Anatilimnocola aggregata: one gene and its partner. The protein of the gene in region 1 interacts with the protein of each later gene in a pairwise test. Links are inferred from orthologs where the notes say so. Each region holds a gene or a part of one and is shown on either strand. Other genes may lie near its edges.

Region 1 (7,162 bases):
CCGCCGCGAATGCCGCCGCCGCACAGCCAATTCGTGAAGCAATACGGATTGTGATCCCGCCCCTTGCCCCCTTGCGAACTGGGCATGCGGCCAAATTCGGTAGTCCAGAGGATGATGGTGTCGTCGAGGAGGCCACGTTGTTTCAGGTCTTGAATGAGGGCGCTCGCGCCGCGGGCCATCCCGCCGGCAAGCGGACCATGATCGCGCTGAACATCTTCGTGGGAGTCCCAGTTTCGGCGGGGAAAACCGTTGTCGTTGCCCGACCAGATCTGGACGAAGCGCACGCCACGCTCCAGGAGTCGACGAGCGGCGAGACATTTACGAGAGAAGTGAACGGTCTCTTCGCGGACGTTGATTTCCTTTTCGAACTGCGCCGGGACATTGTTCAAACCATAGAGCTTGAGGATGTGTTCAGGCTCTTGCGAAAAGTCGAGCGCCTCCGGCGCGGCGAGTTGCATTTTCGCCGCCAACTCGTAACTGCGAATGCGTGACTCGAGTCGAGCGTCGCCGGCGCGTGAACTCGCGTGCTGCGAATTGATCCTGGCCAGCAGTTGCTGAGTCGCGGCTTCGCTCTGCGGGTTTACATACGAACCGCTCTTGTGCGGATAGAGGTCGGCAATCGGGGTTTCATTGCCGGGATAAATCACGGTGCCGCTATGCTGCGCGGGAAGGAATGCTGAATCCCAATTCTTCGTGCCATTGCTCGCCAATCCGCGATGGTCGGGCAGTACGACAAACGTCGGCAGGTCATCGTTCAAGCTCCCCAGGCCATAGCTGCACCATGAACCCATGCCGGGAAAACCGGGTAACTGAAATCCCGTAGTATGCAACAGAGTGGCCTGGCTATGAACCCCGGTCTTGCCAACGACGTTATGCACAAACGCCAACTCGTCAGCCACTTTCCCCAACTCTGCCACTGGCTCAGCGAGTTGCTTGCCGCATTTGCCGTAGGGTTTGAAGTCCCAAATGGGCTTGAGCCAGGGGCCGAGACCATTCTGAAATGCCTCGACTGGTTCGCCGAAGTTGCTCGGTTCGCCATGGTGCTTGACCAGGTCGGGTTTGAAATCGAACAAGTCGATCGAACTCGCGGCCCCGGCCATAAAGAGTTGTATGACCCGCTTGGCACGCGGCCGATGATGCAACTGCGGCAGCGCACCCTTGCTTGGCGATAGAGCGGCGTCCCCCGCCAAAACAGGTTGACGTTCCGCCGAGAGCATCGCCGCCAAGGCCAAGCTGCCAAAGCCTTGGCCCAGCGATTGCAGAAACTCTCGACGATTCGGAGCAATGTTGGAGCTCATGCGCATCACCTAGTCCACAAATGCAAACTCATTGAGGTTCAACGCCGCGCGACAAGCGTTGGCAAGTCCGTGTGCTCGAATGTAGTCGGCAAACAGTAGTCGCTCTTCATCGCTCGCGTGGCGGGATAGGGCCAGGCGAACGATGAGTTCGGCTTGGGCTGCAGGTTCCTGCGTGCTCGCCTCAATCCTCGCAGCGAAATGCTGGCCCATCGTGACCATGAAGCCGTTGTTGAGCAACGCGAGTGCCTGCAACGGCGAGATCGATTCGTTTCGTTTGTCGACGCGCATTGAAGGGTCCGCGCAATCGAGCGTGGTCATGAAGGGCTGCGGCTGCGAACGGACAATAAACCGATAAATACTGCGGCGATGCGACTTCGGATCGCTTGGATCGTGCAAGTGATATTCGTAATGCGGCGAATGAGCAGGCTGGTCGATGACGAAATCCTGAAAGCTGGGGCCGCCCATCTTAGGATCGAGTTTGCCGGAGACTTGCAGCACGGCATCGCGAAGGGCTTCGGCCTCCAACTTCCGCCGATTCATTCGCCACAAGTAAACGTTGCCAGCATCTGTTTTGCGAGGATCATTTTTCAGCTTGGTGAGAACGTTTTCGTCTGGCTGCGATTGCTGGCGATAGGTACTGCTGGTCACTATCAGCCGATGCAGCGACTTCAGTGACTGGCCGCCGTCGAGAAACTCCACCGCCAGCCAGTCCAGCAACTCGGGGTGTGAAGGCAACTGCCCCATCCGGCCAAAGTCGTTCGGTGTATCCACGATCGCGCGGCTCAGGTGATATTGCCACACGCGATTCACAACACTGCGCCATGTGAGAGGGTTTCGTCGATCGCTGAGCCAGCGTGCTAAGGCAGCACGACGTTCTCCCTCGCTGTGTCCCTCGGGCAACCGAAAGTCACCGGACCACTCCGGCAGGGATTGCAGTGCGCCAGGTTGAACTTCTTCTGTGGGACTCTTCACATCGCCGCGATGCAGCACGAAGATCTTGCGCGGCTTGCCGCCGGTGTTGCCAGTTCCTTGAAAGTTCCCCGAGCCGTGGTGAACAGTTCCCGCAAAGACGACGTTCGGGGCCGTTAATTTGCTCAGTTGATGCGTAATATCCGCCGCCGCAGTTTCGGCAGCGGTCAGCTTGGCTCGCAGTTCGGCATCAATCACTTTAGCCAGTAACTCGCTCCGTTGCCGAGTCAACTCGTTTAACTGTTTGCCACTGAGGTTCGCGTCCTTAGCACCGGGGTAGATTCCGTCGACGAGATTCGCCTTCCGCCAACGTACTGGAGCCTCGATGGAATCGAGCGCTGTAACGGCCGCACCTTTCGCAACATTCGTCCCCGCAGAATCGAAGACCTGAAATTCTGCTACCGCGAACATGTAGTCGTTCTGCCGCAGCGCAAGTTTGGTTGCGGTCATGCGGACATAACGCGCTGTTTGCGCGGCGAAGTTTGCAACCTGCGGCGTCGTGCCGGGATTGAGCACGTCCTGTTCGCAGTGATCGACAACAACCGTGACTTCCTTTTTGAAGTCAGGGTCGTTCGAAACTTCGATCTTGTACCGGACCGGAAAACCAAAGCCCGCGCCGATCTGATTGAAATTGTCGTAGCAGCCGATGCAAGCCACACTGGCGATTTCTCGCGACGAGCCCAAATCGAGTTGAAACCATTTCTCCGCATCCGCTTTGGGATGAAGCTGGCTGTGGTAGCCGTATTCTGGTGCAAGACCTGTGGTTGATGCTTGCCGCGCTGCTTGAATCGCCTGATCCAGCTTGACGAGTTCTGCGCCGGCCAGCCTTTTCACTTCCGCATCGAGGGTCTTCTTCGTCGCTGTCAACTCACGCTGCTGCTGTTCGAGGGCCGTGTATTCAGCGAGCACAGCAGGGTCAGAGTGATACTTCTTCTCTGCCCGATCGACCGCCGCGAACACGGCTTGCAGACGGTAATAGTCGACTTGTTTGATGGGGTCGAACTTGTGGTTGTGGCATTGCGCGCAGCCGACCGTCAAGCTGTTGAACGTTCCAATCGCATTGCTCACCATATCGTCGCGATCAAGATGGCGGGCCACTTTGCCGTCGATCTTGCTCTCGGGAACTTCGGCATGACCGATGAAATCCCAAGGTCCGGCGGCAATGAATCCTAGCGCCACAATCCCATCGATTGTGCCGGTGTGCAGCACGTCGCCAGCAAGCTGCTCTTCGATGAAGCGGCCATAGGGCTTGTCGATGTTCAAGGCACGAATGACGTAGTCGCGATAAGGCCAGGCATTCCGCCGGGGCTGATCTTTGTCGTAACCGTGCGTCTCACCGAAATGAACGACGTCGAGCCAATGCCGCGCCCAGCGCTCCCCGTAGTGCGGTGAATCGAGCAACCGCTCGACGAGCTTGTCGTAAGCATGCGGATCGGGATCTTGGACGAACTCAGCCACTTCTTCCGGTGACGGCGGCAAACCAACGAGATCGAAATAGAGCCGGCGAATCAGTGTCGCTCGATTGGCTGGCGGAGAAGGACCAAAACCATGATCGCGTAATGTCGCGATGATGAAGTGATCGATGGGATTGGTGGCCCAGGCTTGATCTGCCGCAGAGAGTCGCGGCAACTCGGGACGAACAAGCGGGCGGAGCGACCACCAGTTGCTATCGGCCAGACTGCGATCCTCCAGCTTCTTGTCGGCCGGCCATGGTGCTCCCGCAGCGATCCAGCGGCGAATCGACTCCACTTCCGCCGCGGTCAGTCTGGCTCCCGATTTGGGCATCTCCGGCTTCTCGCCACTGATCATCTGCAGGAGAAGGCTTTCGGCTGGCGCTTTCAAGGAGACTGCTGATCCGCTATCGCCGCCAGTGATCAAAGCCGCCCGAGATTGCAACGACAAAGACCCTTTGGATTCATCCGCGGAGTGACAACTGACGCAGCGTTTTTCGAAAATCGCCGACACGGGAGCAAACGTTTCGTCATTGCCGCGCAGGTTGGCAGCCAGACAGGCAATTAGCAGGACTGCAGGGCTGAAAGAGCGTTGCATGGCGAGTGCTCCCGGCTCGAAAAACTTATCATACAGGTTGTATCGTATTGATTTCGGACAGGCTAGTCAATCGATTAATGTCGAAAAATGGTCACATATGACGAGATTTGATGTCGTTCGCTGTTTGCCGCGACGCGATTTACCCTATAGTATAAGTAGGATTAGGCAGTCGTATTGGAGTTCTTAGGCAATGCCCGCTACAACTGACGCCCGCGAACTTTTCGGGCTCACGAATCGAGTGGATGAAGTCGTGCAGCGGCTGCGTGAGCAGATCGTCGGCGGCAAACTAGCGGCGGGTGAATCGCTGCCCTCTGAAGGAGATCTGGCAACGACGCTGCGGGTCTCGCGGACGGTCATCCGTGAGGCGATGCGTATTCTCTGCACGCAGGGCCTAGTCGAGATTTCACAAGGTCGCCGGCCGCGGGTGAAGTCTGCTGATCCGCAGGCCGCGATTATCAGTCTCGATGCGCTGCTCAGCCGCGGGAGCGGTTCGCTGCAGCACCTAACAGAAGTCCGCCAGCCCTTGGAAATTGAAATTGCCGGATTGGCTGCCGAGCGAGCAAGCGACGTTCAGTTGCAAGCCATCTCTGCGACCAACGAGCAACTGGCCGCCGCCGCGACTCTGGAAGAGTGCATCGAAGCCGATATCAACTTTCATCGCGCTCTGGCTGCAGCCACCAATAATCCTCTCTTCGTCCTGTTACTGGAAACGGTCGCGCAGCTGTTGCGCGAATCTCGTCGCCGCACGCTGACCCAATCCGGAACCAAGCTCGCGCTCGAAGAGCATCTGCGCATTTTTGAAACCATCAAGGCTCGTGACCCCGTCGCTGCGCGAGCCGCCATGCGTCAGCATATCCGCCTGATCGAACGCGACCTGGCGGCGGGCCAAACGCCTAAGCTTCCTTAATTTCCGCGGCCAGTTTCGTCGCCAGCGCGAGTGCTTCAGGCGGAGTGTTGATCAGGCTATCGAGTTGGGCATCACGAACCCGATCCAGGATGGTGCGAAAGTGCGCTCCCGGTTTCATCCCAAGTCGCTTCAGATCTTCGCCCGTAATGAGCGGTACCGGATTCAGCAGCTTGGCAGGCAGTTCGAGCATGCGCCGGCAAGCAACTACCTCATCGGCCTCGCCATCGATCACTTGTGAGACAGCCTCGGTGAACGCGAGGACCGCATCCGATCCCGGTGTAACCAGCAATCGTTGCAACTGCGGCCAGGTTAGTTTGCTCGCGCCGCGAATCATTGGCTCTTCGCGCAGCAGTCGCTGGATGAGTGAAATCTCGTCCGTCGAGAGCTTGAGCCGACGACAAACCGTTTCACAGAGGGTGGCCAGTTCCGCCGGCGAAGATGCCAGCGGACGAAGCAGGACGGCAAATGCTTGGGGAAAGGTCGGTGCCTTTATGCGAGCGATAATCTCCAGGGTTTGCGACCAGGCAAGCGTGTGGATACCACGAGCTTCGGGAAGAAAGACTTCGAGAAGTTCAGACTCGGCCAGCAGTTCGACGGCAATGCGCCGCCGTTCGAGCGTGAGCATGCGGCGCAGTTCAGCGGCGATTCGTTCCGCACTCACGATCACCAGTTCACTCGCCTGGCTACGAATTGCAGCCATGGTTTCGGCTTCGATCACAAATGCAAACGTGGCGGCAAAGCGAACCGCGCGGAGCATCCGCAATTTATCTTCGGCAATTCGTTGCAAAGGCTGGCCGATGGCCCGGATGATCCCCGCTTGCAAATCATCCTGCCCACCGACGTAATCAATCACCTGTTCGGCGAGGGGATCGAAGAACAGGCCATTGATCGTGAAGTCGCGCCGCTGGGCATCTTCGTGCGGGTCACTGAATGTCACGCTATCGGGATGACGGCCGTCGCTGTAACCTGCGTCGCGGCGAAACGTGGCGACGTCGAGCTGACCGACGTCGCGGGGGCCGATGACGGTGATCACGCCAAACGAGGCCCCGATGGCTAATGTTTTCCGCTGGCCAAAAACCTCGCGCACCTGTTCGGGGCGCGCGCTGGTCGCGACATCGTAGTCCTTCGGCTGGCGCCCCATGAGCTGGTCGCGAACGCAGCCACCGGCCCATAACGCTTGATAGCCGGCGTCGCGCAGCTTGCGCACGACATCGACGGCAAATGCACGGGCGGCGGCAGGATCGTACGTCGATGACACAGGTCGTTTGTTTCTATTGTTCGCCAACAGAAGAATGCCACGAACAAGCCGGGGCGGGAGTTTCGCCCGGCGAGGTGCTCGTTAGAATGACATGCCCGACCCAGGCTGACAATCGCTGCCGGTTGGACCACTCCTAACCTTTGCCCAGAACAAATTCATGACGAACGAACCATGCCCGTGGGAAATCGATGTGCAGGCGGTGAAGCAACTGCTCGATTCCGGTGCCGACTTCACCCTGCTCGATTGCCGTGAGCCGGGCGAATATCAGGCTGCCAACATCACTGGCTCGAAACTGATTCCGATGCGTGAAATCCCGGGCAAGCTTGGCGAACTCGAACCGCTGAAGAATTCGCACATTGTGGTTCACTGCCATCATGGCGGCCGCAGCATGCGAGTTACGCAATGGCTCCGCGAACAAGGTTTTTCGCAAGTGCAAAACATGGCTGGCGGCATTGATGCCTGGTCGCAAATCGTCGACCCCAGCGTGCCACGCTACTAAGCTCCCCCCATTTCTTAATTACGAACTCCAGATCCACGGGTGACTTCATGACAACTGCCGACGCGAAAATCGCGGAACTCAAGCTCGAACTTCCCCCCGCCCCCAAGGCTATGGGCGTGTACAAGCCAATCGTCATCGTGGGCAATCTGGCCTATGTCTCCGGGCACGGTCCGCTCAAGAGT
Region 2 (10,774 bases), 200 kb from region 1 along the record:
CTTGAAGCTGGGATCCTTCTCCATCTCGGGTCGAGGGCGGTAACTAACGTGCTCTGGCTGAAGAAGCTGCGGCAGATAACGGCTGATGTCGCTCGAAAACCCCTGAAAGTATCCCAACTCATGAAAGACAGCGGTCGGGACAACCAGAATGTGTTCGACAGCAACCAGCGACATCGCAGACTCCTCGCGCGAGCAGAAAACGTTCCTAAAATCTCAGCTAGCAATCATCGTGCAAAAGCTGCAGCGCCGGTAGAGGGGCTAGGCTTCAAGCGGACTGACGTTCCCATCCAGGCCCATGATGAACGACTTCACAATGAGTATTTCTTCATTCGGGCCTTTGTTCGCACTGCTCCATGCTTCGATCACCGCGCGCAAGCGTCGCGCAAAGAAAGTGTGGCACCAAACTTCGGATTGCGCTTCGCTGGGGTCGAATGCCCCTTCAGCACCCAAGAACTCTTTGTAAGCCCCGCAGTCGCGATGCTCCAGCACATAGACTTGCTTGATGTGATGTAACTTATGAGCGAGTTCAAGATGCTTAAGAAATGTTTTATGCCAGCTCTCAAAACCAGTCGCGGGACTAATTGGCCCTTCGGGCCCACCCAACGCGCCGAGCGACGCGCCTGCCATGATGGCGTGATCGTAGGCGTTGGTGAGTTTTTGCAACTCCATCCAGCGTACGGTTTCATCCAGTAGTCGAAGATCCATACAAGTCAACAAGAGCACTGAGCCATCAGCGGCCGTAGCAGCTTTTGCTGGATCTTTTTTTGCGCGCGCCATTTGAGCCTCAATTGCAATCGGGGTGCATGTCAATAATTGAGTCGCATGATAACAATCGTAACGAGCGCCGCAAATCAAATATTGGCGGTGGTTGTTATAAGCGTGCTGCAGGATAGCGACTTACGCTTTCGCCGCAAAGGCTTTGAGGTCAACTTCAAAGGCTTGCATGCGGGCAGCCATTTCTTCCTTGGTGCGGTCAAGGTCAGCAAGCTGTTCGGCGGGGGTGTAGGTGAACATGTAGAACTTCACCTTGGGCTCGGTTCCGCTGGGGCGAACGGCCACGTAGTTTCCTTCTTCGGCCAGGTCGAGAATCACCATGTCTGCTGGTGGAGCGTCGAGCTTTTCGGGCTGGCCGCCGGTGACTGTGCGGGTAAGAGCTTTGTAGTCGCGGACGGCTGCGACCTTGATGCCGCCGAGCGCGGTGGGCGGTGCTGAGCGGAAGTTGCCCATCAGCGATTGCATCTTCGCCATACCCGCCGAACCCGGCATGGTGACGTTGAGCACGCGTTCGCCGTGGTAGCCATGCTGCCAATAGAGCGAGTCGAGCTTTTCGTGGACCGTCTTTTTCTGCTCCTTGCACACGGCAGCCAGTTCGGCCATCAGCATGCAGGCCGCAGCGCCGTCCTTATCGCGGACGTATTGGCCGATAAGAAAGCCGTGCGACTCTTCGGTGCCGAAGAGGAACTTGTCGGGGCCGGAAGCGTCGATTTGCTGGGCAATCCATTTGAAACCGACATGCAGGTTGTTGTAAGTCGTCACACCATAAGAGTCACCAATTCGGCGAATCATCTGCGTGGTGACGAGCGTCGAAACGAGGAAGTTCTCCTTCGTGAGCCCGCCAGTTTTCCTGCGCGATTCGCAAACATAGTCGGCGAGCAACACGCCCAGTTGATTGCCGGTGAACGTAGCCCAAGGAACTTGCTTCAAGTCACCCTTGAGACTTTTCTTCACGGGTGCGGCACAGCCCATGCGATCGCAGTCGGGGTCGGTGGCGAGAATCAGTTCGCCGCCAGATGCGTATGCCCGGGAAATGATCGCGTCGAACACTTCGACATTCTCGGGGTTCGAAACATGGCCGGGAACGTTCGGGAAATCGCCGCTTTGCTCGCGATGGGGGCCATAGACTTCGACGTCTTGAAACCCGTCTCCTTGCAGTACGGGAACAACAGCGGACTCGCCCACGCCATGCAACGGCGAGTAGATGATTTTCAAGTTCCGCGGGCCGGGCGTGCGCTGGGTGAGAACATTAGTCCAGAATGCCTGGTCGACTTCGTCTTTGCAGAAGATCACCTGCCCAGCTTCGACCGCGGCGTTGAAGTCGGTCGTCTTGATTTCGCCGGTGCTCATCACGCGATCGACGATGGCCTTGTCGTGCGGTGGAATCACTTGCGCGCCGCTCGACCAATAGACCTTCACCGCGTTGTCGCTGGGCGGGTTATGGCTGGCGGTGACCATGATGCCGCAGGAGCACTTTTTATAGCGGACCAGAAACGAAAGCTCCGGAGTGCTGCGATAGTCTTCGAGAAAGTAAACCTTGAAGCCGTTGGCGACCATAATGCTGGCGCACAGTTCGGCAAACCGACGGCTGTTGTGCCGCGTGTCGTAAGCGATCGCGCATGAAAGCGAACCAGCGGGCAACTTTTGCTCCAGAACGTAGGTCGCCAGCCCTTGAGCGCTTTCGCCGATCGTCCGGTCGTTGATCACATTGCAGCCGATGGGGTACATCTTGCCGCGACGGCCACCGGTGCCGAAGGGAATGACGGTCCAGAAGGCGTCGTCGAGTTCTTTCCACTTCCCTTCGGTTACATGGCGGGCCGTTTCGGCGGCATATTCCCGATAGCGCGGTTCGGTCAACCAAGTGCGAATATTGGCCGCGGCCGCTGGGGTGACTTTGGCAGCAGCGGCAGCAGCATCGAGTTGAGCGAGAGTAGCGGACAGATCTGGCGCAGCCATGAGCGTGAATCTCTTTTCGCGTGGAGAAACGTGAGGTTGCTCACAGTTTAGAGAGGCAAGCCGCGGGTGGCGAGGGGCGGGTAAAGGCAGAACTGAGAACGCAGAATGCAGAAGGAAAAAGCAATCAAGCCAGTCGATTTATTGCAAATCAAAATCGATGGTCTGCGGCTCGTTGGCTTCGACGGTTCGTTTTTCCTGGCTGGCCGTGTTGAATTTGGCGGGAAGGTCGACAAGTTCCGGAATCTTGGCTCCCATGCCACCTTCGGTGAATTTGCCGGTCTCGCGCGGCGCTGAAATGCGGACGGTCTTTTCACCCGCGGTCAGCTTGACGCTGTACTTGCCATTCTCAATCGGGCAAACGCCAACGTCGCCAGGATTGTCTGCTTCGAATTGAATTTGCCCTTTGGCGATGGGTTCCCCCTGGTGCTTTACCGTGCCAGTCACTTGGTAGAGGCGCGGCCCAAGTGAGCAGCCGGCTGTTGCGACCGCGAAGAGCAAACTGATGAACAGAAAAGATAGCGAGCTACGGATTTCCATCCTGCGAGGCTCCACGATTGCGCCAGGTTGTCAGATCAATGGTGTTGGTGACGAACTGCACCGAGCCATCGCAGTTCGCTGTCATCACTCCGCCGGGATGCGTGCTGCGGGCGGAAAGATTTTTCGGTGTCGAGCCCGTGTCTTTGCCCGATTCCGTCTGGCAGGGCATGCCAATGGAGGCCGCACCCGTGGGATCGGGACACCAATTCACCTGCACATAGTCGGGGACTTTGGTATTCGGGGCGTTGTGAGTGGTGATGCCGGTGTGGTGGCCATACCATTGCAGGCCGCGCAAATCGGTTTGATTTCCCGATGCGGGCTTCTGTCCCTGCCGCACTTCGGCGAGCATCAGCGTGTTGCTCGTGCCGTCAGTGATGCCGGCCAACGAGAACGTAATCATGGAGGGAGAAATTTGTGCTTCTTCGTAACGAAAAGGCGCTTCGTTGTAGGTGACGCCGTTGAACGGCGAGACGCGAAACACCGTCGTATTGCCGAGATTCACCGCGTAGTTCATGTTGGCCATTCGCTGGCCGCCGCTGTTCCAAGTGGAGAACGTGGGGTTATCGCTGGGGCACATGTGCGCCTTGATTCGTATCCGGCAAAGATCGAGATTGGGCTGCGAAGAATAGACCAAACCTTCGGTCCATTTTTCCCACAGCGCGCGTTGCTCGATGAACGGCAGTGTCATCTTGAGCCAACCGCCATGCCCCCAGTGCGAAGCAGCATACGGCAGCTTGCCATGAGTATCGTGATAATTGTGCAGCCCGATCGCGTGCTGCTTGAGGTTGTTGCTGCAAGACATGCGGCGAGCAGCTTCGCGCGCCGCTTGCACGGCCGGCAACAGCAGGGCCACCAATACGCCGATAATGGCAATCACCACGAGTAGTTCAACGAGGGTGAAGCCTCGCGCGCGGGAAGATCGAGAGGGCGAATCATGGGAGAGCATGATTGGCAGCTTTCTTGGATTGTAGTTGTCTGGGCTGGAGCAGCGCTCGGAACGCTGCCCCTTCCCCTTGCCGAGTCACCGCTTCCGTTACAGACTTGACTCATCGGTTCCGTTTTATTCACTGCGAAGGCCGCAAGCTACACCTGTACGGGTGGGGCAAGGCTTTTTGTTTCCCAAGTTTGTTTTAAGCCTCTCCGGAACAATGCCATGCAACGTCCCAACAGCCACGCCATCTTCACCCGTGCGAAAGAGATCATGCCCGGGGGCGTGAATAGTCCTGCGCGAGCCTTTGGAGCAGTTGGCGGTGAGCCCGTGGTGATGGATCGGGCGAGTGGGGCTTATTTGTTCGATGTCGATGGGAATCAGTACATCGACTACATCGGCTCCTGGGGGCCGATGATTCTCGGTCATCAACATCCGGCCGTGGTCGTGGCGGTACGCGCCGCGGTCGAGAAGGCCTTCAGTTTTGGTGCGCCCTCGCCTGGCGAAAACGAACTGTGCGAGTTGATTATCGAGCTCGTGCCGTCGATCGAGATGGTTCGGCTGGTGAGCAGCGGTACCGAAGCCACCATGAGTGCCATTCGGTTGGCGCGGGGTTATACCGGCCGCGATCGAATTATCAAGTTCGCCGGGAACTATCACGGGCACGTCGATAGCCTACTGGTAGCGGCGGGAAGTTCGGCGGCCACGCTGGGGGTGCCGAATTCGCCCGGCGTGACGGCGGGGACAACGCAGGACACGATCATCTGCCGCTACAACGATCCAGCGAATCTGGAAGAGATTTTTGCCGAGCATGGTTCGACAATTGCCGGCGTGATCTTCGAGCCGATCGTCGGCAACATGGGAACCGTCATTCCAACTGCCGAGTTTTTGCAGACGATGCGCGAACTCACCTGGAAACACGGCGCACTGATGATTTGCGACGAGGTGATGACGGGCTTTCGCGTTGCAGTCGGCGGTGCGCAGCAACTGCTCGACTTCACTCCCGACCTGACCACGCTGGGGAAGATTGTTGGCGGTGGCATGCCGATTGGTGCGTACGGAGGCCGCAAGGAGGTCATGCAGCATGTGCTGCCGGCCGGAAAAGTGTTTCAAGCGGGAACGTTGAGCGGCAATCCCCTGGCAACAGCAGCGGGGATCGCAACGCTCAAGCAGTTGCGCGATCAGCCGCCGTACGAGAAACTGGAACAATTGGGCGCGCAATTGGGCGATGGCTTACTAGCTGCAGCGCAAGCGGCGAAGATTCCTGCCTCGCTGACTCGCGTGGGCAGCATGCTCACGCTGTTCTTCAATCCCATGCAGCCGACCGATTGGGATACTGCGAGCCAGAGCGATACCACTCGCTTTGCCCGCTACTTCTGGGGCCTGCTGAATCGCGGCGTCTACATGCCCTGCAGCCAGTACGAAGCCCTCTTCATTTCCGCTGCCCATTCTCCGGCCGATATCCAGGCCACCATCGCCGCCGCCCAGGAAGTATTGGCGGGGTTCGGGGAGAAGTAGCGGCTCGGTTCATCGGTGCCAGAAGTAGAACCTGGCACGCGAACCGCAAGCGGGGGGGGTGTTCAACAAACGGGCCGATTGTTGAACAGCGATGTTTTGTAAGTCTCTAAAAAACAAGGCCTTACGACGGCAGCGTGTTCAACAATGAGGCTGAATGTTGAACATGTTGGTAAAACCTGATGCTGCGATTTCGCTTCGCAGGGCGAGGAGATTGGAATGACGTGCCTGCGTTTGCGGCTTGTTCGCGCTTTCCTGCGGACGAGGGCAAGGTTATGATCGAGACTCCTCCCGCCTGCAACCTTCCTTGGTCGCCCCGCCTTTCGTGAGCAGAGTTCGCTATGCGTCTTGGTTTCTTGATTGCGCTCCTCTCACTATCGGGATTTTCCATTGCAACAGCGCAAGAGTCAGGAAACAGTAGTGCCAAGCCTGATCTAACCAAGGATCTGTTCGCTTACGTCAATAAGAACTGCCTGCACTGCCACGGCGAGAAAGAAGGGAAGGCTGACGTCCGCCTGCACTCGTATAAGGACGAGCTATCGATCGTGAAGGGGCGGAAAGTCTGGGAGCATGTAGTCGACATGGTCGAAGCGGGCGAAATGCCCCCCAAAGACAAGCCTCAGCCGATGGCCAGCGACACGACCGCCTTCCTCGCTGCCGTGAAAGGCGTTTTCTTGCGGGCTGATCAGAATGCCAAGCCCGATCCAGGGCGGGTGACTGTTCGCCGCCTCAACCGGACCGAATACAACAACACGATTCGCGATTTGGTAGGCGTTGATTTTAACGCGGCCGAAGATTTTCCCTCGGACGACGTCGGCCACGGCTTCGATAACATTGGCGACGTGCTCACACTGTCGCCGGTGCTGATGGAACGTTACCTGGCCGCGGCTGAAGGCATTATGAAGCGGGCCATCGTGGTGGAAGTGCCCAAGTCGCCCACGCGCTGGCAAGGCGGCCAGTACTTGGAACCTGCTGGTGGCAACGTACCCAAGCAAAAATGGCGCCCCATCAGTGCCAAGGACGAGACGGCACAGTTCACTGGTCCTCTGCATACCCAATATCAAAACCTGCCGCCCGGCGAGTATCAGTTCCGCGTCCGCACCTATGCCACCACGGAAGGCAAAGAGCCGGTGAAGGTTGTCGTCCTCGCCGTCGGTAAAGAATTGGCGGAACCCGATCCTGTGGACCGCGGTGCGAATATTGTCGGCGGCACCAAGGCCTTCCGCTCCTTCAAGATTCTGAAGGAGTTCACCGTCGATGCCCGTGAGGACAAGAAGGCTCAGAACCTGGAACTCGATTTCACGATGCCCCAGGGAATGGACCGGATGGCTGTCGGCTTGCTGAAGGCGGCCGATGGCGAACCGTTGCAAACCCTGCATGTCGAGAATTTCGCACTGACGGGTCCGAAAGATATGCGTCCAGCGACGCAACTAAAATTGCTTCGTTGCAGCCCTGAGAAGCCGCAGGCCGAACAGACTCGCGAAGTCCTGCTGCGGTTTGCTTCCCGCGCGTATCGCCGACCAGCTACAACGGCGGAAGTGGATCGGCTCTGCCAACTGGCAGAGGCAGCCCTGGCGAGCGGCGAAAAATGGGAAGGAGCCATGCAGTTCGCGATGCAGGCTGTGTTGGTCTCGCCCAAGTTTCTCTTTCGCCTGGAACTCGACGATCGGCCCCAGGCGGCCGAGTCGCGGGCGCTGGATGAATTTCAACTCGCTTCACGCTTGTCGTATTTCATTTGGAGTTCCATGCCCGACGACGAACTCTTTCGCCTCGCGCTCAAGGGGCAATTGTCGGCGAATCTCGAACCCCAAGTTCGCCGCATGCTGAAGGATCCGCGCTCGGTCGCCCTTTACAAGAATTTCGCCGTCCAATGGCTGCAACTCGGGCGGCTGCAAATGCATTCGCCGGATAAAACGCTGTTCAAGGACTTCAACGACAGCCTGCGGCAAGACATGCTGCGCGAGACGGAGTTGTTCTTCCTGGCCATTGTGCAAGAGGACCGCAGCATTCTCGATCTGATAAATGCGGATTTCACTTACCTGAATGAACGCCTCGGCAACCACTACGGCATTCTCGATGACACCGGCACCACTTGGGCAACGAAGAAGAACCGCCCCAATCGTCCAAAGCTACCGCGGGAAGAGTTCGTCCGCGTCCAACTGGCCGACGATCAACGGGGCGGCCTCCTTACGATGGCCAGTGTACTGACGGTTACCTCCAATCCCACTCGAACGTCGCCGGTCAAACGTGGCAGGTGGGTGCTGGAACAGATTCTTGGTACTCCGCCGCCGCCACCGCCACCCGATGTGCCAGAACTAAAGGAAAGTGCGGAACTGAAGGGGACGCTTCGCGAGCGAATGGCTCAGCACATGGCGAATCCCGCCTGCGCCAACTGCCACGCGAAAATGGACCCGATCGGCTTTGCCTTTGAGAATTTCGACGCCGTGGGCAAGTACCGCTGGGAAGAGGAAAAGCAGAAGATTGATCCTGCCGGTACTTTGCCGGATGGTCAGTCATTTGCCGGGCCCGCCGAGTTAAAGAAGATCATTCAGTCGAAAAAAGAGTTGTTTGGCCGCAACCTGGCAGAGAAAATGCTGACATACGGCCTGGGTCGCGGCCTCGAATATTACGACCGTCCGACTATTCAGAAAATTGTCGGCGGCCTTGCTGCCGACGACTACAAGTTCTCCCGCCTGGTAATTGAGATCGCCAAGAGCGAGCCGTTTCGTAACCGCCGAGGAAAGGATCCTGCCAAATGACGAGCCCCATTTCCCGCCGAACCGTGTTGCGTGGCCTTGGTGTTTCTCTCACGCTGCCGTGGCTCGAAGCCATGGGCTCGGTCTCTTCGTGGGCTGCTGATGCTGGCTCGCGCAAGTCGGCCACAGCGCCGGTGCGCATGGCTTTCCTCTATGTTCCCAACGGCAAGAACATGGCTGACTGGACGCCGACCGCTGAAGGCACCAACTACGAACTGCCCCACATTCTCAAACCACTCGAAGAACTCCGGCACGACTTCAACGTCCTCACCGGGCTCACCGCCGACAAGGCTCGTCCCCATGGCGATGGTGGCGGCGATCATGCTCGCGCGCTCGGCGCGTTCTTGACCGGTGCTCAACCTCGCAAGACCGACGGCACCGACATTCGCAGCGGCATCTCGGTGGACCAGGTCGCTGCTTCGCGAATTGGCGATCAGACTCGTCTCGCCTCGCTGGAACTTGGTTGCGAAGCAGGCTCGATGGCCGGCAATTGCGACTCGGGTTATAGCTGCGTCTATTCCTCGACTATGTCCTGGCGCTCGGCCACTCAGCCCTTGCCCAAGGAAGTGAATCCCAAGCTGATCTTCGAGCGAATGTTCACCACCACTCCCGCCAAGGACCGCGTCGAACGCGATCAAAAGCGCAAGAGCGTGCTCGACTTTGTGCGTGAAGATGCGAAGGATCTCAGCGGCAAATTGAGCAGTAACGATGTCCGCAAGTTAGACGAATACTTCTCTGCTGTTCGCGATATCGAACAGCGGATCGATCGCGCCTCGCACTTGCCGGAAGTGAAGACTCCGGACTTCCCGGTTCCTGCCGGCGTTCCCAAGGACTATGCCGAGCACATTCGCCTGATGTGCGACCTGATGGTTCTTGCCTTCCAGACCGACGTCACTCGCGTGGCCACGTTCGTGCTTGCCAACGAAGGAAGCAACAAACCCTACTCATTCATCGGTGTGAACGAAGGGCATCACGACCTGTCGCATCACGGCAACGACGCGAAGAAGAAGGAAAAGATTCGCGACATCAATACCTTCCACACGTCACAATTCGCTTACCTGCTGAAGAAGCTGAAGTCGATTCCGGAAGGTGGTGGCACGCTGCTGGACAACTGCCAGATCGCTTATGGCAGCGGTAACTCGGATGGCAATGCTCACAACCACGACAACCTGCCAATCCTGCTCGCAGGCCGTGGTGGCGGCACCATCCAAACCGGCCGTCACATCAAGTATCAGAACGAAACGCCCCTCAACAACCTTTGGCTTTCGATGCTCGAGCGTGTAGATGTTCGCTTGCCGTTCCTCGGCGACAGCACCGGCGCACTCAAGGGCTTGAACGGGTGAGCGTTTACTCGCTCAGCCCTGCTGGTCGCAAGCCCGCCCCTTTGACTTGTGAGAGTGAATCACCAAGCTCGGAGCGAAACTGGTCGCCAAGTTTGGATAGTTCAGTGACGATTGCTGCGTTGTCAGCAGCCACGTTTTTCATTTCCCCAGGGTCGGCCAGTAAATCGAACAACGACTGTTCGATCTTCTCGACCCGATAGCCGTGCCGGCTGGCGATCCCGCGAATGCCCGATTGTTCGATGGAGTTCGGCTTCATGTTGGCAAAGTTGGCCGGCTTGCCACCAACTCCCGGCGGACCAGCGACCGTGAGATATTCGTGCGGAAAATGAAGCTTCCAGTTTCTTTTGCGAACGGCGTGCAACTCACTGGCCGAGTAGTAAGCAAACGAGTCTCGCCCTTGCGATTGCTCTTTACCTAGCAGCAGCGGAGATAGGTCGACACCATCGATTGCAAGCGTCGGCAACTTCGCCCCAGTGATAGTCGCCAAAGAAGGAAGCAGATCAAGCGCAGTGATCAGCTCGTTCCGCACCTGAGCAGCCGGAACCTTACTGGGCCAGCGGACGATGAAGGGCATCCGGTGACCTCCTTCGAAAGTCGTAAGTTTGCCTTCGCGAAATGGTTCCGCGCGCCCCGCATGATCGCCATAGCTCAAAAAAGGCCCATTGTCTGAGAGGAAGATCACCAGCGTATTCTCGGCCAACTGCAAGTCGTCGAGAGCACGCATGAGTTCGCCAACGCCAGCATCGAGTTCTTCCACCACATCGCCATACAACCCGCGCTTCGACTTTCCCTTGAACTCGGGCGACGCAAAGATAGGTACGTGTGGCATCACCTGCGGCAAATATAAAAAGAAGGGTTTGTCTTTGTTCGCCGTGACGAATTCGATCGACAACCTGGTGAACCGCTTGGTGAACTGCGATTGATCGGGATCGGTCTCAGTCACTTCATCGTTGCGATAAAACGGA

Evidence for each region.
Region 2: the proteins of ETAA8_RS21545 (region 1) and hemL interact in binary tests that used the Escherichia coli proteins (3 or more experiments, as listed by UniProt). The link is inferred for Anatilimnocola aggregata from one-to-one orthologs.

What each region holds. Positions count from the first base shown.
Region 1 is NZ_CP036274.1:5,754,499-5,761,660, reverse strand. Bases 3,410-6,364 are described here. They hold ETAA8_RS21545 (FadR/GntR family transcriptional regulator), read left to right. Parts: upstream 3,410-4,506; coding sequence 4,507-5,223; downstream 5,224-6,364. Other genes in these bases: ETAA8_RS21540 (CCA tRNA nucleotidyltransferase), read right to left, coding at 5,210-6,364; ETAA8_RS21550 (DUF1553 domain-containing protein), read right to left, coding at 3,410-4,316. Also shown: ETAA8_RS21555 (DUF1501 domain-containing protein), read right to left, coding at 1-1,298; more of ETAA8_RS21550, read right to left, coding at 1,308-3,409; more of ETAA8_RS21540, read right to left, coding at 6,365-6,481; ETAA8_RS21535 (rhodanese-like domain-containing protein), read left to right, coding at 6,639-6,980; ETAA8_RS21530 (RidA family protein), read left to right, coding at 7,028-7,162. UniProt on the Escherichia coli protein: Transcriptional activator of the glcDEFGB operon which is associated with glycolate utilization, and encodes malate synthase G and the genes needed for glycolate oxidase activity. Also negatively regulates the transcription of its own gene.
Region 2 is NZ_CP036274.1:5,549,520-5,560,293, forward strand. Bases 3,717-6,566 are described here. They hold hemL (glutamate-1-semialdehyde 2,1-aminomutase), read left to right. Parts: upstream 3,717-4,420; coding sequence 4,421-5,713; downstream 5,714-6,566. Other genes in these bases: ETAA8_RS20720 (DUF1559 domain-containing protein), read right to left, coding at 3,717-4,213; ETAA8_RS20730 (DUF1592 domain-containing protein), read left to right, coding at 6,052-6,566. In the rest of the region: ETAA8_RS20700 (phosphoesterase), read right to left, coding at 1-174; ETAA8_RS20705 (hypothetical protein), read right to left, coding at 259-705; ETAA8_RS20710 (phospho-sugar mutase), read right to left, coding at 898-2,730; ETAA8_RS20715 (hypothetical protein), read right to left, coding at 2,869-3,267; more of ETAA8_RS20720, read right to left, coding at 3,254-3,716; more of ETAA8_RS20730, read left to right, coding at 6,567-8,469; ETAA8_RS20735 (DUF1552 domain-containing protein), read left to right, coding at 8,466-9,809; ETAA8_RS20740 (sulfatase family protein), read right to left, coding at 9,814-10,774. UniProt on the Escherichia coli protein: Aminomutase that catalyzes the transfer of the amine group on carbon 2 of glutamate 1-semialdehyde to the adjacent carbon 1 to form 5-aminolevulinate.